DNA from 3 places in the Gordonibacter urolithinfaciens genome. Region 1 is predicted to be linked to each of the others. Evidence: predicted binding sites of a transcription regulator. Region 1 holds the regulator's gene; each other region holds the start of a gene.
The links. Region 1 encodes LexA, which represses DNA repair genes until DNA is damaged. Its sites were predicted from a motif close to CNAACANNTGTTNG; they were not measured.

Region 1 (7,974 bases):
ACGGAGGACATCGTCATCGAGATGCTGCGCAACGCGCGCGACGCCCATGCCAAGAGCGTGTTCGCGGCCGTGTCCCGCGAGGGCGGCCGCCGGCGCATCGTCATGGTGGACGACGGCGACGGCGTTCCGCCCGCTCTGCACGAGCGGGTGTTCGAGCCGCGCGTCACCTCCAAGCTCGATACCATGCACTTGGACAAGTGGGGCGTGCACGGCCGCGGCATGGCCCTGTACTCCATCGCCGTGAACGCCGAGACGGCGCGCATAGCCGCCTCGGATGCAGGTCTGGGTTCCTCGTTCATCGTGGAGACAGACCTGGCACGCGTGGGGGAGAAGGCCGACCAGTCCAGCTTTCCCGTCTTCGAGCGCACCGACGCGGGGACCGTGGCCGTGCGGGGGCCGAAGAACATTCTGCGCACCGTGTGCGAGTTCGCTCTCGAGTGCCGCCGCGACTGCACCGTCTACCTGGGCTCCGTGACCGACGTCGTGGCCACGCTCTACGCGTTCGGCCTCTCGTCGCTCACGGCGGCATCGCGTGCGTTTGGGCATGCCGACGAGCTGCCCGTGTGCAAGCGCCTGGCCCTCGCCGCAGACCCGGCGGAGCTCGCGGGCATAGCCGGGTCGCTGGGGCTCGCCCTGTCCGAGCGTTCGGCGCGCCGCGTGCTGGACGGCGAGATAGCGCCGCTGTCCCCTCTGCTCGACCGCGTGCGCATCGGCAACGACGCTCCCGAGCCTGCAGCCCCGCGCACCGCAGCCCCGTCCGCCTCCGAAGACGCGCGGGGTCTCAAGCTGGCCCGCGAGGATCTGGACGACTTCGCGGGCCAGGTGGCCGCCGCGTACCGCGACGTCGCGCAACGCTACTACTTGGAGCCCGACGTGCAGCCCGAGGTGCGCGTGGGCAAGGACGGCATCCGCATCCATATCCCCGTGAGCAAGCTCCGCTAAGTTCCACATAAGCTGCGCCGCCTGGTCGGCGAACGGCCATATCCGCAGGTTGCACGCCATACCATTAATAGCTAGAATAACGGTACCGTGAAAAAGCGGCGCGCGGGCGCCGCACGCATATTGAACGCACGCCAAACGCACGAGCAACGTACTCAAACGACGAAGGATATGCATGACCGCACCCGAGCACAAGCCGGACATCGGCTGCCTGAAGGTTTCATCGAAATCGTCGCCCGCTTCCGTGGCCGGAGCCATCGCCGGCATGGTGAAGGACGGCGTCGGCGTGGAGATACAGGCCGTCGGGGCCGGAGCGGTGAACCAAGCCGTGAAGGCCATCGCCATCTCGCGCGGTTTCCTGTCGCCCGTGGGCATCGAGATCGCCTGCGTGCCCTCCTTTGCGGACATCGTTATCGACGGCGAGTACCGCACGGCCATTCGCTTCGCAGTCGAACCGCGCTACACGCGCGGCGTCTCCATGCCCGCTGCCGGCGGGGAAGCGGAAGCCGCCCCGTCCGCCCCTGCGCACTGAGGATCGCCATGCACACGCATACCCCGTTCACGAACCTCGCGTTCTGCATCCGCACGTTCGGCTGCCAGATGAACAAGCACGATTCCGAGCGCGTCGCCGGCATGCTCGAAGGCCTGGGCGCGCTGCCCGTCGATGCCATCGAGGATGCCGACCTCGTTGTGTTCATGACGTGCTGCGTGCGCGAAGCCGCCGACACGCGCCTCTACGGTCAGGTGGCCTCGCTCAAGAACACTCCGCTGCGCGCCGGCACCCCCCTGTCCAAGCGCGTCGTGGCCGTGGGCGGCTGCATCGGGCAGCGCGACGGGCAGAAGCTCGTCGATGAGCTGCCGCACCTGGACGTGGTGTTCGGCACGCACAACCTGGGCTCGCTTCCGCGACTGCTGGAAGAGGCGCTCGACGAGGGGGGCCATCACGTGGAGGTGCTCGACGCCGGCTCGTCGTTTGCCTCGGAGCTGCCGACGGCGCGCGAGCACGCGTGGGCCGCTTGGCTTCCCATCGCGCAGGGTTGCAACAACTTCTGCTCGTACTGCATCGTGCCCTACGTGCGCGGCCGAGAGAAGTCGCGCCCGCTCGAGGATATCGTAGCCGAGGCGGAGGGCTACGTGGCCGCCGGCGTGAAGGAGATCACCCTTCTGGGCCAGAACGTGAACTCCTACGGCCGCGACCTGTACGGCTCGCCCCGCTTCGCGGCCGTGCTCGATGCGCTCGACGCCACGGGCATCGAGCGCCTGCGCTTCGCGACGAGCCATCCGAAGGACCTCACCGACGAGGTCATCGGCAGGTTCGGCACGCTGCGCTCGCTCATGCCGGCGCTGCACCTGCCCGTGCAGTCCGGCTCCGATGCCGTGCTCGCCGCCATGAACCGCCGCTACACGCGCGCCCATTACCTGGAGCTCGTGCGCAAGCTGCGCGAGGCGCTGCCGGAGATCGCGCTCTCCACCGACATCATCGTGGGGTTCCCCGGCGAGACGGCGAAGGACTTCGAGGACACGTACCGCCTTGTGGACGAGGTGGGCTACCACCAGGTGTTCACGTTCATCTACTCCAAGCGCGAGGGCACGCCTGCCGCCTCGGTCGACGATCCCACGCCGCGCGACGTGATCCAGGGGCGGTTCGACCGTCTGGTCGATCTCGTGCAGAAGCGGGCCTTCGAGGCGAACCAGGTCGACCTGGGGAGCACGGTCGACGTGCTGGTGGAGGGCGCTTCCAAGCGCGATGCGGGCCTGCTCGCGGGCAAGAGCCCGAAGAACCAGACCGTGCATGCGCCGCTGCCCGAAGGCGCCTCGATCGAGGAGCTGGCCGGTACCACGGTGCGCGTGCGCATCGACGAGGCGAAGACGTGGTACCTGGCAGGCGAGGTGGCGGGCGGTGCCGTGCCGCCCGCGGAGGCGGCGGATGGGCGCTGACCCCGTCGTCTGCATCGTCGGCCCCACAGCCTCGGGCAAGTCCGCCCTTGCGCAGGCCGTCGCCCTCGCGCTCGATGGCGAGGTGGTGAGCGCCGATTCCATGCAGGTGTACCGCGGCATGGACATCGGCACGGGCAAGCTCGCCCCCGACGAGCGGCTTGTGCCCCACCACGGCCTCGATCTCGCCGACCCCGGCGAGCCGTACTCGGCGGCCCTCTTCCAGGAATACGCCCGCGCCTGCTTCGAGGACATCGCCGCGCGCGGGAGGCGCGCCGTGCTGTGCGGCGGCACCGGCCTGTACGTGCGCGCGGCCATCGACGCCTACGAGTTCCCGAAGGGGGAGCAAACGGGCAATCCTGTGCGCGAGTATTACAACCGCCTTGCCGGCGAGCAAGGCGCCGACGCCCTGTGGGAGCTGCTGCGCGAGCGCGATCCCGCGAGCGCCGCCATCGTGCCCGCCGCCGACGTCAAGCGCGTCGTGCGCGCCTTCGAGCTGTTGGAGGACGGCACAAGCCTGGCCGAGCAGCGCGCGAAGCTGGCGAGCATCCCACAGCTGGTGCCGGCATGCTTCATAGGGCTGTCCGTGGATCCGGCGGCGCTCAACGCGCGCATCGACGCGCGCGTCGACGCCATGTTCGACGCCGGGCTCGTGGACGAGGTGGCGCGTTTACTGCAGAGCGGATTCCGGGACGGCATCACGGCTCCCCAGGCTATCGGGTACAAGGAGGTCGTCGCCGCCCTCGAGGGGGAGACGACGATGGAGGAAGCTGCGTCGTGCATCAAGACGGCCACGCACCGCTACGCGAAGCGGCAGCGCACTTGGTTCCGCAAGGACCGGCGCATCCGCTGGATAGATGCAACCGACCCTGACCCCGCGGCCCAGGCAGCCGAGGCGCTTTCCTTGGTGGGAGGCGTCGTTGCCTGAGCGTTTCCGCAGCAGGGCGAGCTTGTAGTATGATACGGTTCTGCAGGCCGACCCTGCCGAGCCTTCAAGATCGGAGCACCTATCATGCAGACAGCACACGCGTTTCTCTAGCGGTTGCGACCGCGCCCGACTGTCTCCGCACGCCGCCATCCGCGCCGGCGTGTCCCTTCTTGCTTCGAAAGGTTGGCTCCATGTCTGAATTTGAATCCGTAATCACGCGGGGCGCGATCCCCGTTTCCGAAGAGCGCCGCGAGAAGGCCGTGCTGGTGGGCGTCGACCGCCCCGGCGCCTCCTGGCCGCTGGCCTCGTCGCTTGCCGAGCTCGAGCGTCTCGTGGACACGGCGGGCGCCGACGTTGCGGCCGTCACCACGCAAAAGCTCGACGCGCCGAACCCGCGCACGTTCGTCGGCTCGGGCAAGGCCGAGGAGGTTGCCGAGCTGGCACGCGCCCACGCGGCCGATCTCGTGGTGTTCGACGACGAGCTCACGCCCTCGCAGCAGTCGAACCTCGAGAAGGTAGTCGGCAAGGAAGTGAAGGTCATCGACCGCACGGCGCTCATCCTCGACATCTTCGCGCTGCATGCCACCAGCAAGGAGGGCCGCCTGCAGGTGCGGCTCGCCCAGAACGAGTACCTGCTGCCGCGTTTGCGCGGCATGTGGGCCCACTTGGCCTCGAACCGCATGGGCGGCGGCGTGGGCTCGCGCTTCGGCGAGGGCGAGAGCCAGCTCGAGGTCGACCGTCGCATGGTGCGCAAGCGCATCACGTCCATCAAGCGCGAGCTCAAGCACCTGGCCGAGGTACGCGCCATCCAGCGCGAGAGCCGCTACGAGAGCGGCATGTTCAAAGTGGCGCTGGCCGGTTACACGAACGCCGGAAAGTCGAGCCTGCTCAACCGCTTGACGAACGCGGACGTGCTGGCCTACGACAAGCTGTTCGCCACGCTGGACTCCACTACGCGCAAGTTCGAGCTGCCCGAAGGGCGCGAGATCACCGTCACCGACACGGTCGGGTTCATCCAGAAGCTGCCGACCACGCTCATCGAGGCGTTCAAGTCCACGCTCGACGAGATCACGGGAGCCGATCTCGTGCTGCATGTGGTGGATGCGTCGTCGGACGAGTACGAGGCGCAGATCGCTGCGGTGGAGGACGTGCTCGGGCAGATCGAAGCTCAAGACTTGCTTCGCGTGCTCGTATTCAACAAATGCGACCTGCTCGACAAGGAACATTTCGATGCTCTCAAGGCGCGTCATCCACAGGCCCAATTCGTATCGGCGGCAACAGGGGAGGGCATAAGCGAGCTTGTCGGGCATATCGCCCGTGTCGCCTCGGCGCAGGACGAGCATCTCGCCATAGTGATTCCCTACAACCGGGGAGATCTCGTCTCCCTCGCGCACGAGCGTTGCCATATCCTGTCGGAAAAGCACGAGGAGGACGGTACGCACCTCGTCATGTTGGCTGCTCCGTCCTTTGCCGGCCTGTTTCGCCCCTACGTGGCGGAGAAGGACCGTTAGGCACGTCCCTTTCAGAAAGCTGCAAACTACTTGGTTAGAGTAACTCTAACCAAGTAGTTTGCGACCGGATGACGCGATCTCGGATCACCGGTCGGTCTCGGGACGAACGAGCGCCCCTCATCCCAAGGCCGGCGTTTCTCCTGCAGGGGCCGTAATCCAACAGGGCGTCTCGCTCCTTCGGCAGGGCCCCGCAAGGCGTCGCCTACAGGCGACGGAACACCGCCACTACCTTGCCCGCGATGGAGCAGTCGGTGGTGATGATGGGCTCCATCGTGGAGTTCTCCGGCTGCAGGCGGATATGGTCGGATTCCTTGTAGAAGCGCTTGACCGTCGCGCCGTCGTCGATGATGGCCACGACGATGTCGCCGTTGTTGGCGACGGGCTGTTCTTTCACCACCACGTAGTCGCCGTCGTTGATGCCCGCCTCGATCATCGATTCGCCCCGTACCGACAGCAGGAACGACGGTGCATCGCCCACGATGTCGGTGGGAAGCGAGATGGTGTCGGTGATGTTCTCCTCGGCGAGGATGGGGGAGCCGGCCGCCACATTGCCCACGAGCGGCACGTTCACCACCTTGTTGAAGCTGGGCTTGATGACGTTGGAAGTGCTCTCTGCATCGCCAAGCGGATAGGTGAGCGCGATGGAACGCGACTTGAGGGGATCGCGCTTGATGAGCCCCTTGTCCTCGAGTGCTTTGAGGTGCACGTGGACTGTCGAAGGGGAGGAAAGGCCCAAGCTTTGGCAGACCTCGCGCACCGTGGGACCGTAGCCCTTCTCGCGGATGCACTCCTCGATGCAGTCGAGCACCGCCTTCTGGCGTTTCGTCACTTTGTCGGACATGCCCCGTTCCTTTCCCTTGAACGAACAAATGTTTTAAATACGTATTGACATGAACTTTTGTTCGTTCTATTATATATGCGAACAAAGGTTCTACGCAAGGCCTAGGAGGCAGAAAGATGAAGAATTTCGAGATGCGGTGCCCCTTCGATGGCACGTCGGCCCTGCAGCCGGAGTTCAACCGTGTATCCGCAGCCGGGGCTATCATCGAGTTTCCAGGGAGCGGTTCCCAAGGTGCTTGCGCGCCGCTGCAGCATTCGCACGCGCGTCAGGTACCGTCTGCTGCGTGCCGTGCTCGCAGACTTGGCGCTACGGAGATGGCGCGGGTTCTTCGTCATGGCAGTGCGGCAGGTCGCGCTTACGGCCGTGTGAGGCCGTGGCAAGGCGCTCTTGCCGGATGCGTCTTCTCCGTTTTCGCCTTCCTCAGCATTTTCATCAGCTTCTAGCGACTTCGGAACGCCCATGGATACTGCATTTCTGTGACTGCGCGGCATCCTCGCCACCATGGCGCTGCCGTTCCATCGCCTTTCCACCCCGCAGGACCCTTCCTCCTTGCAGGTCCATGTGGTAGACTGCCTTTTGAACCGAAATCCCAGACAGGCTGCTGTGAATGCGGCCTTCGAGAAGGAGACAAGGAACATGAAGTTCTAACGAAAGCCTTCGGGCACCCGCCAGGTCATGCAAGCTCCGCACCGGGTGCGCTTTCGTTGCTGTTCCTTGATGTTCCTATCCCTAGCCTCGCCGTCTCATCGGCGCCAGGTTGCCAGCGCGAAAAGCATTGAATCCGGTGCCTCTCGAAGGGAGGCCCTTCCGTGTTCGTTTCAGCCCGCCATCTTACCTATACCTACGACGGCGCCGATGCCTTGGCGCTCGATGACGCATCCGCCGTGTTCGCGCCCGGCTGGACCGGCGTGGTCGGCCCGAACGGAGCCGGCAAGAGCACGTTGCTCAAGATCGTATGCGGGATGCTCGAGCCCCAGAAAGGAAGCGTTTCTCCGCAGGTCGCAGGATCGTTCTGCGCCCAGTCGACCGATGTCGCGCCAACGGGGCTCGAGGAGTTCTCCTACGACTACCGCCCCGAGGCCGTGCGCCTGCGCTACCTGCTCGGCATCGACGACGCATGGCTATGGCGCTACGACACCCTGTCACATGGCGAGTGCAAGCGTATCCAGATAGCATGTGCCCTCGCAGCCGATCCTGTGCTGCTTGCACTCGACGAGCCCACAAACCACCTCGACGCCGAAACCCGCGAACTGGTGGCGCGTGCGCTTGCCGAGTATCGCGGGACGGGCCTTCTCGTCTCGCACGACCGCGCGTTGCTCGACGGGCTGGTGAGCTCGTGCGTGTTCGTGGATCGAGGGCGTGCTGTGACCGTGCCCGGCACGTACTCTCAGGCGAAGGAGCAGCTAGACCTACGCCGCCAGACTGCCGTAGAGGAGCGGTCCCATGCCCGTCGCGAACTGGCGCGCCTCAAGACGGAGAGCAATCGTCGAGACGGGGTGGCGGCGCGTTCGGCTGCACGGCGCTCGGCTCGGCATCTCGACCGGCACGACCATGACGGGCGCGCGAAGATCAAGCTGGCCATCTATTCCGGCCAGGATGGCAAGACCGGGCGGCTCTCGTCGCAGATGGGGAAGAAAGTCGAGCGTGCAGAGAAGCGCATGGCCGAGGTTCGCGTCGCCAAGGTGTACGAGGGTGCGCTCGACCTGGAAGCCGAGCCCGCCGCGCGCACGGTGCTCGTCCGATGCGAGGCCGGGTCCCTGACGCTGGGCGAGGGGCGCATGCTGCACCATCCGCAGCTGTACGTGGGCAACACCGACCGC
Region 2 (7,974 bases), 2.3 Mb from region 1:
CGCGAAGGCGAAGTGACGGCATTGGTGGGCCCCAGCGGCGGAGGCAAGTCCACCGTGGCCAAGCTGGCTGCTCGCTTCTGGGATGCCGATGCGGGACAGGTGCGCGTGGGAGGAGTGGACGTGGCGGGCGTGGAGCCGGAGGCGCTCTTGGCAGACTACGCCGAGGTGTTCCAGGATGTGGTGTTGTTCGACGATACGGTGATGGGCAACATCCGGCTCGGCCGGGCCGGCGCTTCCGACGAGGAGGTTCTCGCCGCCGCCCGCGCCGCGAACTGCGATGAGTTCGTGCTGTGCATGCCGCAGGGCTACGACACGCCCATCGGCGAGAACGGAAGCCGTCTTTCGGGCGGCGAGCGCCAGCGCATCTCCATCGCCCGCGCCATCCTGAAGGACGCGCCCATCGTGCTGCTGGATGAGGCCACGGCCTCGTTGGACGTTGAGAACGAGACGCAGGTGCAGACGGCGCTCTCGCGGCTTCTGGCGGGCAAGACCGTGCTCGTGATCGCACACCGCATGCGTACCGTGGCGAACGCCGACAAGGTCGTGGTGCTGAAGGAGGGCCGTGTGGCGGAGGAAGGCTCGCCGGAAGAGCTCATGGCACGCGAAGGCGGTTTGTACCGCCGTATGGTGGAGCTGCAAACCGAAACCGCCGGGTGGTCGCTGGCGTCGTAAGCGGCGATATGCACCCTACTGTGCGTGGTACTCGAGCGCTTTCATGCAGAAGGAGTCTGCGCGGTGGCCGAAGAGCCGCCGCGCAGCGTTCACCGTCGAGATGCGCGGCGCTTTCGACAGGCTATTGCGCTTGCTGCGAGCGTCCCGGCAGCCAAGAGCACGATGCCGGCGACGACGGTCGGCTGCACGCTGTCGCCTGTTGCGGCGAGAAGCTTGGCGCTCGATGAAGAAGGCTGGGAGCCGGGCGTCGGGGGCGTCGGTTCGGGTGCAGGTGCGATTGCGGGAACGCCGCTCGCAGCGAGGAACAGCGGACCGGCGACTGCGCCCTTCTTGACGGCAACGACGCCGGTGGCATCGTTGTAGGTGTAGTCCGTGCCGTTGACCAGCTCTCGGCCGTCTGCGCTTCCCAGGCGCACGCTCACCGAGCCGGGCAGCGTATAGCCGGTGTCGGCCGTGAGCGTGAGACAGTTGCTCTCCTCGCCGTCCTTCTCGTACGTTGCGACCGGCTGCTCGGCACCGGTTCCCGCAAGGGAGAGCCCGGCCAGGCTCGCGTTCACCGGGAAGGTGCACGAGCTCACCGTCCCCCCTTCGCCGATGATGATGGGACGTGCGAAGAAGCCGCCCTCGATGACGCCCCGATTGGTCACGTCGCCAAGGAACATGCCGCCCGAGACAGTGCCGCCTTCTTTGTTGCTCACGATGGATGAGAACGTTCCGCCTCCGATGGCGTCGTAGTTCGTCACCGCTCCTGCGAACGTGCCGCCGGTGATGGCGGCCGCATTCCAGTCGGGATCGGGGTCGCCGTTGGTCACGGGGCCGGCGAACGTGCCGCCAGATATGGTGCCGCCGCCGTCGGTGGTGTCCTCGTCGTTGCTCGCAACGGTGCTGGTGGAGGAGAACGTGCCGCCCGCGATGATGCCCCTGCTGAGGATTTCGCCGTTAAACGTTCCTCCCTCGATGGTTCCGAAGTTGTCCATCTCCTCCGAGTTGAACGTGCCGCCCGAGATGGTGCAGGACTTGTTCTTGTCGGTGCCGAATCGTGCGTTGCCGTTCTGCACGTAGGCGTTGAACACGCCGCGGCCTTCGATGGCTCCGGAGTTGTTGACGCCGATGTTGAACTCGCCGCCGCCGATCGTCCCGGAGTTGTCCACGCTGTTGTTGTTGCCGCCGTCTTCGAACACGCCGCCCGAAACCACCGCGCCTTCGCTGTTGGTCACGTAGTCGTCGAACGTGCCGCCGGCAATCTTCCCGTGGTTGTGCGCGGATTCGTGGAACGTGCCGCCTTCGATGGTGCCGTAGTTGTTGACGGGCATATTGAACGTGCCGCCCTGGATGACGCCGCCCGCTTCGTTGTGCACGGTGGAACCGTTTCCCTTGGATCCGTTGACGAAGATGCCGTCTACAATGATGCCGCTGTTCCAGATGCGGTTCTCGCCGGAAACGTCGAACGCGTGGCCCGTGAACGCGAATGCGTATCCCGCTTCGAGCACGAGCTCGCCGTCGTCGTACGTCCAGCCATCGCCTGACGTGCTCACCGGCGCGCCGTCGTCGCCGACCTCGATCGTGACGGGAGTGGGCGTTGCGCCTCTTTCGTCGGCGAACGTGACGCTCGGAGCGAGCGCGCAGGCGAGCGTCGTCAGCAGGGCTAGGGCGAGCAGGCGTTTCCTCATGGGGACCCCCTTCGAGAGCATTGACCCTCGAATGCTAGCATGGGGAAGGGGGCTATCGATTTCCGGATCGAACCCGGCCGCTTTCGCTGCGAAATCGGCCGGGTTCGCCGTGCGCCGCCCGCTAGATGGACGACGCCACAGCCTCGTCGTCCGGCAGGGCTGCGGCTTCTTCGGCGCGCTCGAGCTTGGTCGGCCCCTGGCCCTCCCCGCTACCGGCGACCAGCGCCTCGTCGCCGCGCTCGGCCAGGTACTGCTCCATGGAGTAGTGGGTGATGTCGGATCGGTTGATCACGCCCACCACCTGGCCGTCGTCGAGAACCGGCACCTTCTTCAGATGGTTCTCGCCCAGCACGCGGCACACCTCGGGAAGGTCGGTGTGCACGTCCACGCCTATGATGCCCTTCGCGCCGATGCTCAGCGCCTGCATGCCCATGAGCTCGTCGAGCTTGCGGGCGAAGTCCTTGTTGCCGCCGTCGGCGTCCACGGTCTGCATGATCATGACCACGGGGTCCATCATCATGGTGGAGCGCTTCGACAGGTAGCGCATGATGTCGCCGTCGGACACGAAGCCCACGGCCTTGCCCTCGGCGTTCACGAGCGGCGCCGCGGAGATGTGCTTGTCCACCAGCAGCTTCATGGCCTCGGCCACGGTGGCGTTCGACGGCAGGGTGAACACGTCGCGCTTCATGATGGACTCGAGCACCGTGCGCCGTGCATTGTCCTTGTCGAGCTCGGCAGTCTCGCCCGGCTTGTTCTTCACGAGCGCCACCACCATGACGAAGCCGATGAGGCACAGCACGCCTGCCAGGGCGAACGCCACGTCGATGCCGAAGATGCTGGCCTGCGTGGGAGTCATCACCCGCGCGCTCGCGTTCGTGGCGATGGTGGACGCCGAAACGATGATGGCCGTGCCCAGCGAGCCCGCCACCTGGCGGAACGTGTTGTTCACCGAGGTGCCGTGGTTCACCAGCTCGTTGTCGAGCGCGTTCATGCCCCAGGTGGTGATGGGCATGTTCACCAGCGACAGCGAGAACAGGCGCACCGTGTACAGCACGGTCAGCGTGATCAGGCCCGTTTCGGTTCCCAGGAACGCGAAGCAGAACGTGGTGAGCGTCAGCACGCCCATGCCCACGAGCGCCAGCACGCGCGGGCCGTGCTTGTCGAACAGGCGGCCGGCGATGGGGCCCATGGCGCCCATGATGATGGCGCCGGGCAGCAGCACGAGGCCCGACACGGTGGCCGAGTAGCCCATGAGCGACTGCAGGTAGATGGGCACGAGGATGCCGGCGGCAAGCAGGGCGCCCTGCACGAGCATGCCGATGATGGTGGCGATGAGGAACTTGCGGTTGGCCAGCACGCGCACCTGCAGCATGGGATGCTCCATCTTCAGCTGGCGGCGGAAGAAGAACACGAGCGCCACCACGCCCACGAGCGTGCCCGCGATGGCGTCGGCGCGCAGGCCGTACGAGCCGATGGTGGACAGGCCGTACAGGAGGCCGCCGAAGCCGAACGACGACAGGACGACGGACGGCACGTCGAGGCTGACGTCTTTGTTCGTCTCGCCGCCCTTCTCCAGCACGAACGCGCCGATGAGCACGACGACGGCCGACAGCACGGTGATGATATAGAACATGTCATGCCAGGTGTAGCGGTCGATGATCACGCCGGCGACCGTGGGGCCGATGGCCGGGCCGAACGCGATGACGATGCCGAACAGGCCCATGGCCGTGCCGCGCTTGTCCACGGGGAACGTCCACATGAGCACGGTCATCACGAGCGGCATGAGGATGCCGGCGCCTGCGGCCTGCACGAGGCGGCCGAGCAGCAGCACGGCGAAGCTCGGCCCCCAGCCGGCCAGCGCGCTGCCCGCAGTGAAGATGGCCATGGACACGAGGAAGAGCCGCTTGGTGGTGAAGCGGTCCGTCAAGAACGCCGTGATGGGAATCATGATGGCGTTGACCAGGGTGAATCCCGTGGTCAGCCACTGCGCCGTGGAAGCGTCGACGCTCATCTCGGCCATGACCGACGGCAGCGCGGGCGCCACCACCGTTTGGTTCAAGACGGTGACGAACGTGCCGAACACGAGCACGGCCAACATGATGATCTGCTTGCGCGACAAACCCATATGCCTGATTCCTTCCGCTAAGAGACGTGCTGCCGCGAACAAAGGCGCCCTCGAGCGGGCTTTCGCCCGTCCTCGAGAACGCCTTCATGTGCGGCTGAGGTAATTTACACCCAGTATAAATATTCATTCGGTAGATGAAAAGCGGCGCGGTCGAAACTTGTGGTACCCTGCATGAAAACGGCACATCATCGTCAACGGGAGGTTGCGCGCATCGTGGAGCACGGTCGGGAGAACGCATCGCCGGAGGGGCTGCGGTACCGTAAGAAGCTCAAGGCGCGGCTTGCGGTGGAGCGCGCGGCGCTGGAGCTGGTCATCGAGCGCGGCTACGACGGCGTGACGGTGGAGGACATCTGCGCGCGGGCCGAGATATCCAAGAAGACGTTCTTCAACTACTTCCCCTCGAAGGCCTCGGTCATCATGGGACGCATGGACGCGTTCCCCGACGACGAGCGCCTGCTCGAGATACTGGCGGAGCATGACGAGGCGTGCTACCTCGATGTGCTCGTGGGGGTGGTGAGCACCACCGTGTCCGCGGGCGTGGACGACGAGATAGAGAGCCTGCGACGCGAGGCGCTGCGTTCCATGCCCCAGCTGTTCTTCCACGGCCAGCGCGATCTTTTGGCCGTGCAGCGCTCCATCGCCGCCGCCTTGCGCTCCTATCTGTGCGAGCGTCCCGAGCGCCGCATGTTGGCGGGCGGGTCGGTGGAGGAGGAGGCGCTCGTGGCGTCCTCCACGGCCATCGGCCTGGCGCGCACGCGCTCGATGCTGCATGTCTGCGGCGAGGCGGCGCCCACATCCTCCGAGACGCGCCGGCTGATAGCGACGTACCTTTCTGCGGGGGACGACACGGCGGGCTAGGGCGCGCTCCCGGCTCGCAGCCAACGGCTCAACGGTCCGCGATACTGCGGCCTGCGTTGAAAAAACGTGCATTTTCTCTTGACAGCATCCCGAAGCGTTGTGCTAAAGTATGCGCCACAACTTAATAGCTGAAACCGATGAGGCGAAAGTCAAGCCATCATGAGCACTCACAGAGAGCGGGCGCAGCTGGGATTCCCGCAGTAAGCTGGATGGTAAATGGTTCGCCGAGGGAAAGGGGAAAGGAAGGCATGGCGCGCACGGGGCCGAGCCGACCGAGTATCTGGACCGTGAGCCTGCGTTAAGGGCAGAACATGTGTTGGCATGTTCGTGAGAGGGTTCTGCATCGCAGAGCCAATAAAGGTGGCACCGCAGGTTACAACACCTGTCCTTTATCTCAAAGGACAGGTGTTTTTTTATGCGGCGCAGCGCGGCGGCAGCCGTGCGCACCTTTGGAGGCGAGGCGATGCGTTCCTCAACCGCGAAGCTCGTGCCGGCAAACGAAACGCCCCGGGAGGGGCAACGAACCGGCGGGAACTCCGCCAAGAAAGGATTGAGGAACATGGAGCAGCAGATCAAGCGCGAGGTTGCTACGCAGACGGCCGCAGCGGGCAAAGCGGCAGCGCCGCGCAAGCGCGACGTGGCGGCGGCTCCCAAGAAGGCGGGGCTCTCCACGCAGGACCTCATCCTCATCGCCGTGCTGCTGGCAGCCGGCGCGGTGCTCAAGCTGACGGTGGGCTCGCTGCTCTCGTCGATGGGCATGAAGCCGAACTTCATCATCGCCATGTACTGCCTGGCCATCATCCTGACGCGCCCGAAGCTGGGCCAGTCGCTCGTCATCGGCCTTCTGGCGGGGCTCATCTGCCAGATCCCCCTGCTCAACGCCACGCCGCTTCTTAACATCCCCTCCGAGGTACTCGGCGCGCTGGCCTGCGGCTTGCTCGTCAAGGTGCCCATGAGCATCGGCGGCAGGCTCGACCTCAACCCGCTCGTCAACACGTTCGTGTCCACGGTGGTGTCCGGAGGAACCTTCGCGCTGCTGTCCGTCTACATCAACGTCGTGTCCACGGGCGGCGACGTCATGGTGGCGCTGGCCACGTACGCGGCCATCGTGTTCGGCACGGCCACCTTCAACTGCATCTTGGTGCAGGTTCTGGCCATGCCGCTGAAGAAGGTGCTCAAGCGCTAGGGATTCCGCGGGCCTGCGGCCGCCCTCGCTGACTTGCTACGCCAACCTGCGATTCGGAAGAAAGACTCGACATGATAGAGATACGCGATTTCACGTTTCAGTACCGCGAAAGCGAGCGGCCCGCGGTGAGCGGCATCAGCCTTGCCATTCCGGACGGTGCGTTCGTCGGGATCACCGGCGCGGCCGGTTCGGGCAAGTCGACGCTCACCTATGCGCTCAACGGCATCATCCCGCACTGCTATCCGGGCGACTTCTACGGCTCGGTGACCGTGGACGGGCTCGACACCTGCGACGTCGCGCTCACCGATGTGTCGCGGCTGGTGGGCAGCGTCTGCCAGGACGTCGACAGCCAGTTCGTCACGTCGGTCGTGGAGGACGAGGTGCTCTACGGGCTGGAGAACTTCGGCGTGCCGAAGGGCGAGATCGAAGGGCGCGTCGCACAGGCCTTGGACGACATGGGCATCGCCGATTTGCGCGACCGCATGATCGCAACGCTCTCGGGCGGGCAGAAGCAGAAGGTGGCCATCGCGTCCGTCCTGGCGCTGAACCCGCGGGTGCTCGTGCTGGACGAGCCCACCGCCGAGCTCGATCCGGCCAGCTCGCAAGCGGTGTTCGACCTGCTGGCGCGCTATGCGCGCGAGCACGGCACCACCGTCGTGGTGGTGGAGCAGAAGATAGCTCTGTTGTCGCAGTACGCCGATATGCTGGTTATCGTAAACGAGGGGCGCGTCCGCTTCGCCGACGAGCCCGCGAAGGTGCTGGAGCATTCGGACGAGCTCAAGCGGATCGGCGTCAACTGCCCGCGTTCGACCAAGCTCATGAACCGCCTGCGCGCCGAGGGCCTGTACGGCGGCGCGTCCGTCCGCAACGTGCGCGAAGCGCGCGAGGCGTTGAGGGAGGTGCTCGCATGATCGAGTTCGACGACGTGCACGCGTCCTACGAGGCAACGCTGCCCATCCTCAAGGGCGTCAGCTTCACCATCCGCGACGGCGAGTTCGTCGCGTTCGTGGGCACGAACGGAGCGGGGAAGTCCACCACGATGCGCCTGGTGAACGGCTTGCTGAAGCCCGACGCCGGCCAGGTGCTCGTCGACGGCGTGCCCACGACCGAGCTGCGCACGAGCGAGCTGGCCCGGCGCGTGGGCTTCCTGTTCCAGAATCCCGACCGCCAGATCTGCTGCAACACGGTGCGCGAGGAGCTGCTGTTCGGGTTCAAGGCGCTCGGGCAGGCGGGTCCCGAGGCCGACGCGCGCGTGGACGCCATCATCGAGGAGTTCGGCTTCGATGCCGACGACGACCCGTTCCTGCTGAACCGCGGCGCACGCCAGCTTTTGGCGCTGGCTTCCATCGTGGTGCTCGCGCCGCCGGTGGTGGTGCTCGACGAGCCCACGACAGGACTGGACTTCCGCGAGTGCGAGAAGGTCATGGCCATCATCCGCCGCATCCACGAGCAGGGCGCCACGG
Region 3 (7,974 bases), 180 kb from region 1:
GGCTTCGCCACCGGCGCTTCCGCCGTGGCGCTGTTCGCCCGTGTGGGCGGCGGCATCTACACGAAGGCGGCCGACGTGGGCGCCGACCTCGTGGGCAAGGTCGAAGCGGGCATTCCCGAGGACGATCCGCGCAACCCGGCCACCATCGCCGACAACGTGGGCGACAACGTGGGCGACGTCGCGGGCATGGGCGCCGACCTGTTCGAGAGCTACACGGGCGCCATCCTGGCCCCCACCATCCTGGCGGCCACCTTCGGCGCGCTGGGCGGCTACTTCGCCACGGGCGACCTGGTGTGGGCGCTCGTGACCCCGGTCATCATCGCCGGCTGCGGCATCATCACGTCCATCATCGGCCTGTTCGCCGTGCGTGCCAAGGAAGGCGCCGCGCTGCACAAGGCCTTGAACCGCGGCACCTACGTCGCGGCCGGCATCGAGATCGTCGTGATCTTCTGCCTGTTCTACGTGTGGAGCACGCAGTCCGTCGACGCGCAGCCGCTGTGGCTGTTCGGCTCGGTGCTGTGCGGCCTGGTGGCGGGCCTCGCCATCGGCAAGATCACCGAGTACTTCTGCTCCGACAAGTACAAGCCGGTGCATAAGATCGCCGACGCCGCCGACACGGGCGCGGCAACGGTCGTCATCGAGGGCATCGGCACGGGCATGCTGTCCACCATCGCCCCCATCGTGCTGGTGGCGCTGGCCATCATCGGCGCGTACACGTTCGGCAACATGGCCTTCCCGCTCGCGTCGGCCGAGGGCGGCATCGCCGTAGGCCTGTTCGGCGTGGGCCTGGCCGCCACGGGCATGCTGTCCAACACCGCCATCACCATCGGCGTGGACGCCTACGGCCCCGTGGCCGACAACGCGGGCGGCATCGCCGAGATGGCGGGCCTGCCCGAGGAGGTGCGCGACCGCACCGATGCCCTCGACGCCGTGGGCAACACGACGGCCGCCATCGCGAAGGGCTTCGCCATCGCGTCCGCGGGCCTGTCGGCCATCTCGCTGTTCGTGTCCTACCAGGCCACGATGCACCATGCCATCCCGAACTTCGAGCTGACGCTCACCGATCCGCTCATCGTTGCCGGCATCTTCATCGGCGCCATGATGCCGTTCATGTTCGCGGCCCTCACCATGGGCGCGGTGTCGCGCGCGGCCCACGCGATGGTTGAGGAAGTTCGCCGCCAGTTCCGTGAGATCAAGGGCATCATGACCTACGAGGCCGAGCCCGAGTACGACAAGTGCGTGGCCATCTCCACCTCGTCCGCGCTGCGCGAGATGATGCTGCCGGGGTGCCTGGCCATCATCGTGCCGGTTGCCATCGGTTGCTTCAACCCGGCCATGCTCGGCGGCTTCCTGGCCGGCGCCGTGGCCACGGGCATGCTCATGGCCATCTTCATGTCCAACGCCGGCGGCGCGTGGGACAACGCGAAGAAGTACATCGAGCAGGGCCATCACGGCGGCAAGGGCTCCGAGGCCCACAAGGCCGCCGTCGTGGGCGACACCGTGGGCGACCCGTTCAAGGACACTTCGGGCCCGTCCATGAACATCCTCATCAACCTGATGACCATCGTGTCGCTGACGTTCGCGCCGCTGTTCATCATGATCCAGGGCCTGTTCTAGATCTTCCTGCGGAAAGAGACGCTCTTCTCGGGGACCTCGGCGCCAAGCCGGGGTCCCCGTTGTTTTCCGGGCGGGGGGGGGTGGCCGCCTCGTGGGCCGAAGGACCGCGCCCTGCCAGCCAGCCCGAAGGGACGCTACGGCTGCTTTAGTGGGGGCAAATGCTCCGACTTCCCCTTTGACGCATAGTCGACGATCGTGATCGTGCCGCATGCGCAAAGCACCTTGCTCATGTCTGCGGCGATTCAATATATGACTGAAAAAGTAATGGACAAAAAGGATCGGTAGTCTATAGATTTTGGACGGAAATCAAGCGGCAGTGAATGCGGCGTTTTCTAAACGCCTGGTAGCAGGCCCGGTGTTTTAACTATCTTTTATCCAGAATAACGACAACTGCCCCTTTTTGTCACGGCACCGTATGCCCCGCACGTTAGGCGGCTGCTTCGAGGACAACTGCACGCGAAGGTCGTCAGATTGTGCCAATCAGCCGATTGTTCGCCAAACAGGGTCAAACAGGGAATAAGAACAAATGTTTGCCCATTGCCGTATTCTATGGTATGTTCGGAGAGCACGCTGTTTCGCAGGAAGGAGGCTGCGCGTGATCGTCAGCGCATCGCGGCGCACGGACATACCCCGGTTCTTCATGGACTGGATGCTGAACCGTCTGGAGGAGGGGTACGCGCTCGTGCGCAACCCTATGAGCCGCACGCAGGTGAGCCGTGTGGCACTCGGCGCAGGGGCGGTGGACTGCCTGGCGTTCTGGACGAAGGACCCCGAGCCGCTGCTCGCGCAATCCGCTCGCCTGGAGCGTGCGGCGCCCGCCCCGTATTTCGTGCAGTTCACGCTCAACGCCTACGGCGCCGACGTGGAGGCGTGGCTGCCGCGCAAGGTGGAGCTCGTGGAGACGTTCCGCGAGCTGGCGCGCGTCCTGGGCCCCGAGCGCGTGGTGTGGCGCTACAGCCCCATCTTGCTCGGCGGCCCCGGCGGACGCTACACCGAGGAGCACCACCTGCGCTACTTCGAGACGTTCGCCCGCAAGCTGGAGGGTTTCACGCACGCGTGCCGGTTGAGCTTCCTGGACGTGTACCCCAAGATCGCGCCCCGCATGCAGGCGCTGGGCCTCTTCGGCGTGCCGGAGGGGCGGAAGGCCGCGCTCGCGCTGCGTCTGGCCGAGATAGGCGCCGCGCACGGCATGGAGGTGGGCGGCTGCGGCGATGCGGCCCTTGCGCAGGCTGGCCTGGCGGGAACCGGCTGCATCGATGCGGCGCTCGTCGCGCGCGTGGCCGGGGTGGATGCGCGGGCTGGCTCGCCGGCGGCGCCGGGGGCGTGTCGCTGCGCGCCGAGCGTGGACATTGGAACCTACGATACGTGCGCCAACGGCTGCGTGTACTGCTATGCGAACCCGGGCGCGCGGCGGGCGGGCGTCGAGCCGGGGCCGCCGAGCCCGGACGGCTATCCGGGGAAGGGCGCCGCGGGCTACGGCGAAGGTAGGGCAGGCGGATGTGCGGCGCCGCGCGGTCCACGGGCCGCACGGGCGGGGGACGGTGCGGCCTGGCGCCTCGCGCGCTACGATCCTGCCGCGCCGATGCTCTGCGACGCCCTGCGGCCGGGCGACGTCGTGACCGAGCGCGCCATGCCGCCGCTGCCGAAGGCCACGCTGCCGCTGTTCTGACCGACCGGGGACGGCGCCGTCGGCTGGACCGTCCGTGGGCGACGGGCGGGGAGGCGGGTGGGCGCTGCGGAGGGCGGCGCACGGGCGCCGGGGAGCCGGCGCCGGAAAGCAGAGTCCGCGTGACGGGCGTCGGCCGCAGGAGGCGGCGCAAGCGCCGAGCGCTTGTCGCACGCGACGTGCGCCGAAGCAGGAAACGGGAGCGCCCTTTGCTTCGGGTGCTTGCTAGCGCAGGTTGCTCACGTGCTGGCAAGCGTCGCCGTAGGGCACGTAGCGGTAGGAGGCCACGACCTCCTGGCCGTTCGCGGGATCGAGCGCCACGAAGTTGTCCAGCGTGAGCGCGTCGGGGTCTTGCGCGTCGCGGTAGCCGATGAGGCAGATCCAGTGCTCGCCGTACGGGCCGGACACGTGGGCGACCGTGGGGCGCCCGGCCGCGATCTCGTCGTAGGCCTCGCGCAAAAGCGCCCCATCGGAGCCGAGGGAGCGGAACGACGAGTTACCGCCGCCCCAGCCGGGCCAGGTGCAGCAGCCGCATCCGTAGAGGGCGTGGTCGTTGGCCTTCCCGGTGAGCACCGCGTCGCCGTAGGCGCAGGCGTAGCCCGGGCAGCACACGGCATGCCCGCCGGCGCTTTGGTTCCCGATGGCGGCTATGAGGGCCGGGTCGTACGCGAGCACCTTGTCGGTGCGCTGCGCGGCCGCGGCCGCCGCCCGCTCGGCCTGCTGCCGCTCGTAGACGGCCTGCGCTGTGACGAGTACCTGCAGGTCAGCTGTCGGGGATGCCGCCGTGTCGGCCGCGGGTGGGGCGGGCTCGTCTGCCGAGAGCGATGCGGCGAGGAACGACGAGGGGGAGGGAAGGGGAGAGGAAGAGGCTGCGCGAGCCAACGGCAGGCTCTCGTCGCCTGCCCCTGCGCGATCGAGGGCTGCCGCCGACGGGGCGACCGTCGTCGCCGGGGCCGCTTCTGCCCGGCCGGCAGGCAGGGAGAGCAAGAGCAGCAAGGCGAGCGCCGCTAGGTATGCGGGCGCTGCCGAAAGGGTGCGCGATGCCATGGTGCAGCATCCTTTCCACGGCTGTGTCGGGTTCGTTTCGAGGGTGTTTGCAGCCGTCGGCATCCGATGGTAACGAAACGGCAACGTTCGAGGCAGCGGGCCTGGTTGAAACCTGTCGAAGCATCACATCGCGCACACGCCTTCCCCACAGCTCCTGCAACGATTCTCCACGGTGCGCCGGGCGGCCCCGGATGCGCAGGGGCCGCGAGCCCTCGACCACGGATCGGGCGGACCGGCTCGGGGCGGCGGGCCGGTCTTTCGATGCGGAGGCTTAACGTCAAGGATGCGGCGTGCGGCTCGCGCGCCGGCAGGAGCGGGGCGTGCGCTACAATGCGGGAAGGGCGCGGCCGCGCGGTCGCGGTGCTGTGCAGGGAAGCGAAGGAGGCGCGCCATGGGCGCACAGGATATCGACGTCGTCATCGTAGGAGCCGGTCCTGCCGGCATCTTCTGCGCGCTCGCGCTCGTCGAGCGCGGGTTCGCGGGGCGCATCGTCATGCTGGACAAGGGGCTGGCCGTGGAGGACCGTGCGTGCCCCAAGCAGGCGGGCGGGCCGTGCGCCGGCTGCGATCCGTGCCGCATCACCACGGGGTTCTCGGGTGCGGGAGCGTTCTCGGACGGCAAGCTGTCGCTTTCGAGCGAGGTGGGCGGCGACCTGCCCGACCTCATCGGCCACGAGGCCGTGCAGGCGGCCATCGGAGAGGTGGACGGCGTGTACCTGGCGTTCGGCGCCGACGGCCGCGTGGAGTGCGCCGGCCCGCGCCCGGAGGTGGACGGCATACGCCTGCGCGCCATCGAGGCGGGTCTCAAGCTCGTGGACTGCCCGCTGCGCCACCTGGGCACGGAGCGGGCGCGCGAGCTGTACGCGCGCCTCGAGCGCCACCTGGCTGACGCGGGCGTTGACCTGCGCTTCCGCACCACGTGCACGCAGGTGCTCGTGGAGGGCGATGCCTGCACGGGCGTGGTGGCCGAGGGCCCCGAGGGCGCCTACGAGCTGCGCGCCCGCCATACGGTGGTGGCCACCGGCCGGCGCGGGGCCGACTGGCTGGAGCGCATGTGCCGCGAGCACCGGATAGCCCACGGCCCGGGGCCCGTGGACATCGGCGTGCGCGTGGAGGTGCGCAACGAGGTCATGCGCACGGTGAACGACGTGCTGTACGAGAGCAAGCTCATCGGCTATCCCAAGCCCTTCAAGAACAAGGTGCGCACGTTCTGCCAGAATCCCGGCGGGTTCGTGAGCCAGGAGAACTACGACGGGGGCCTGGCCGTGGTGAACGGCCACTCGTACAAGGAGCGGAAGTCCGCGAACACCAACTTGGCCATCCTGTGCTCGCACAACTTCTCCGAGCCGTTCGACCAGCCCATCGCCTACGCGCAGAAGGTGGGCGAGCTCACGAACATGCTGGGCGACGGGCGTATCCTCGTGCAGCGCCTGGGCGACATCCTGGACGGCAAGCGCACCTGGGACAAGGAGCTGCTGCGCAGCAACGTGGCGCCCACGCTGGGAGACGCGGTGGCCGGCGACATAACGGCCGCCATGCCCTACCGCGCCATGACGAACATCCTGGCCTTCATGCTGGCCGTGGACAAGGTGGTGCCCGGCTTCGCCGCCCCCGAGACCCTGCTGTACTCGCCCGAGCTGAAGTTCTACAGCAACCGCGTGAAGATGGACGAGGGCTTCCGCACGAGCGTCCGGGGCCTGCGCTGCCTGGGGGACTCGAGCGGCTGGACGCGCGGGCTCATGATGGCCTCTGTCATGGGCTACTTGGCGGGAGGCTTGCTCGCCGACGCCTAGAACAGGGGAAACGCGTGCGTACTCCATCTGCGTGACACGCTGCGCGCAGGCTGCATGACGAAAATCAGCCGTCTGCACGATAGCCGGGCGGTGCGCGCCGGTCCATACTGCGGAGCTGTTGAAACCGATGGGGGCGAATCCCCCGCGCATTGGAGGCGTACTATGAAGATCCTCGGTATGGGCATGCCCGAACTGCTTATCATCCTCGGCGTTATCCTGCTCATCTTCGGCCCGAAGAACCTGCCGAAGCTCGGCGCCGCGCTGGGCTCGACGGTGAAGAACCTGCGCGAGGGCCTGGGCGGCGACAAGAAGGTCGAGAGTGCTGACGACGAGGCCGAGATCGTGGAGTCCGAGGACGAGGACGCCTCCGGCGACGACGCCGAGGGCGACGAGCCTAAGGCCGCGAAGAAGGTGCGCGCCCGCAAGGCCGCCTAACCCGCTATCCCGCGCGCTGCGCGCAAGCGCATGCGCTGTTCCTTCCCTCGAGCGCGAACTCCCTCCTCGCGCTCGGCCACGCGCCCGTGCAACCGCACGGGCGCGTGGCCGTTTCGGGGGAGTTTACCGGACGAGCACGTTCGTCCGTGCTCGTTTTGCGGGTGCGCCCGCTGCGGGGCCGGCCGCGCGCCGGCATGCGCTATCATGGGGCTTTCGGTATCCGCAGGGGAAAGGAGGCCCGGGCATGGGCGCGCATCGCCGTGGCGGCAGGGCCTCCCTGCGCGCCGTCGCAGGGTTCGCCTGCAACCAGGGCTTCGTCTTCTCGCTGTTCTACATGGGCGCGAACCGGGCGTTCGGCGAGGGAATCCTGTCGTTCGAGCGAGCGGACCTGTTCGGCACGCTGCTGTTCATGATAGCGTCGTTCGGCCTCCTGCGCGTGGCCTCCTCCAAGGCGCGCGGGGCGCTGCTCGCGCGGCCTCTTCTGTGGTGCTACGCCGTGCTGCTCGTGGTGGGCTCGATCGTGCCGGCGCTCGCCGGGAATCCGGCTCCCGCGAGCCTTGCGCTGGAGAGCGCGCTCGTGGGCCTGCCCGCCGGGCTCATGCTGGCTGCTTGGGGCCGCGCGCTGGGCGGGCAGCCGCTGGCCCGTGCGCTGCCGGCGGTGTTCGTGGGTTCGGCCGTGGGCGCCACGGCCTGCTTCGCCATGGCAACGGTGCCGGTGGAGGGAGCCGCCTTCTTGCTGAAGCTGCTGCCGCTGGGCAGCGCCTGGGCGCTCCAGGCGCTCGTCTGCGCGGGCTCCCAGCCCGACAGGGGCGGTCGCGATGCGGGAGGCGGCGTTGCGGAGGCCGGCGCCGGCGCCCGCGATGACGAGGCCCCTGCGGCCGGCAGGGCTGCAGCAGCCGAGACCGTGCAGGTTGCCTCGGCCGCCTTTGCCGCCGGCGCTGCGTCCACGCCCCGCGCCGTGCGGGGCGCCGAAGGCCCGAAGTCCCCGCTGTCGCTGCGGGCGCTGCTGGCCACGCCTGCCGAGCGGGCGCAGACGGCGCGCCTTTCGTTCAAGATGGCGGCCGGCACTGTGCTGTTCGGCTTGGCGGCGGGCTTCATGGAGACGTACGGCTCCGATCCCGGCATGGCTTCCACGCCCGCCTTCCCTGCGACGCTGCTGCTGTTCGTGCTGTTCTGCATTGCGGCGCTGCAGCTTCTGGCCACGGGGGGCCTCGACCTCGAGGCGGGCCCGGGTGCGGCATCGGGCCCGGACGCCGCATCCGCCGACGACGGCGCGCCCGCAGAGCCCGAGGGCCCGCTCGACGACGTGTACCGGCTGGCCGCGCTCGTGATGATGGCGGGGTTTCTGTTCGTGCCCGTGCTCGGCGACTTCGGCGTGCCGGGCGAGGCCATCGTGCTGGCGGGCTACCTGGGGCTG

Region 2: the regulator LexA is predicted to act here: its motif matches at 5,632-5,645, upstream of BN3560_RS10185 (tryptophan transporter).
Region 3: the regulator LexA is predicted to act here: its motif matches at 2,137-2,150, upstream of BN3560_RS01070 (DUF1848 domain-containing protein).

What each region holds. Positions count from the first base shown of each region.
Region 1 covers NZ_LT900217.1:41,742-49,715, reverse strand. The annotation lists gene BN3560_RS00225 (ATP-binding protein) at 1-942, shown strand, start outside; gene BN3560_RS00220 (stage V sporulation protein S) at 1,115-1,471, shown strand; gene miaB (tRNA (N6-isopentenyl adenosine(37)-C2)-methylthiotransferase MiaB) at 1,480-2,877, shown strand; gene miaA (tRNA (adenosine(37)-N6)-dimethylallyltransferase MiaA) at 2,867-3,802, shown strand; gene hflX (GTPase HflX) at 3,994-5,313, shown strand; gene lexA (transcriptional repressor LexA) at 5,516-6,154, opposite strand; gene BN3560_RS00190 (ATP-binding cassette domain-containing protein) at 6,964-7,974, shown strand, end outside.
Region 2 covers NZ_LT900217.1:2,368,967-2,376,940, forward strand. The annotation lists gene BN3560_RS10165 (ABC transporter ATP-binding protein) at 1-672, shown strand, start outside; gene BN3560_RS10170 (hypothetical protein) at 762-2,342, opposite strand; gene BN3560_RS10175 (MDR family MFS transporter) at 2,464-4,467, opposite strand; gene BN3560_RS10180 (TetR family transcriptional regulator) at 4,639-5,325, shown strand; gene BN3560_RS10185 (tryptophan transporter) at 5,885-6,511, shown strand; gene BN3560_RS10190 (energy-coupling factor ABC transporter ATP-binding protein) at 6,583-7,422, shown strand; gene BN3560_RS10195 (energy-coupling factor ABC transporter ATP-binding protein) at 7,419-7,974, shown strand, end outside.
Region 3 covers NZ_LT900217.1:225,527-233,500, reverse strand. The annotation lists gene BN3560_RS01075 (sodium-translocating pyrophosphatase) at 1-1,617, shown strand, start outside; gene BN3560_RS01070 (DUF1848 domain-containing protein) at 2,213-3,286, shown strand; gene BN3560_RS14615 (cysteine peptidase family C39 domain-containing protein) at 3,509-4,330, opposite strand; gene BN3560_RS01060 (NAD(P)/FAD-dependent oxidoreductase) at 4,722-6,122, shown strand; gene BN3560_RS01055 (twin-arginine translocase TatA/TatE family subunit) at 6,285-6,557, shown strand; gene BN3560_RS01050 (helix-turn-helix transcriptional regulator) at 6,802-7,974, shown strand, end outside.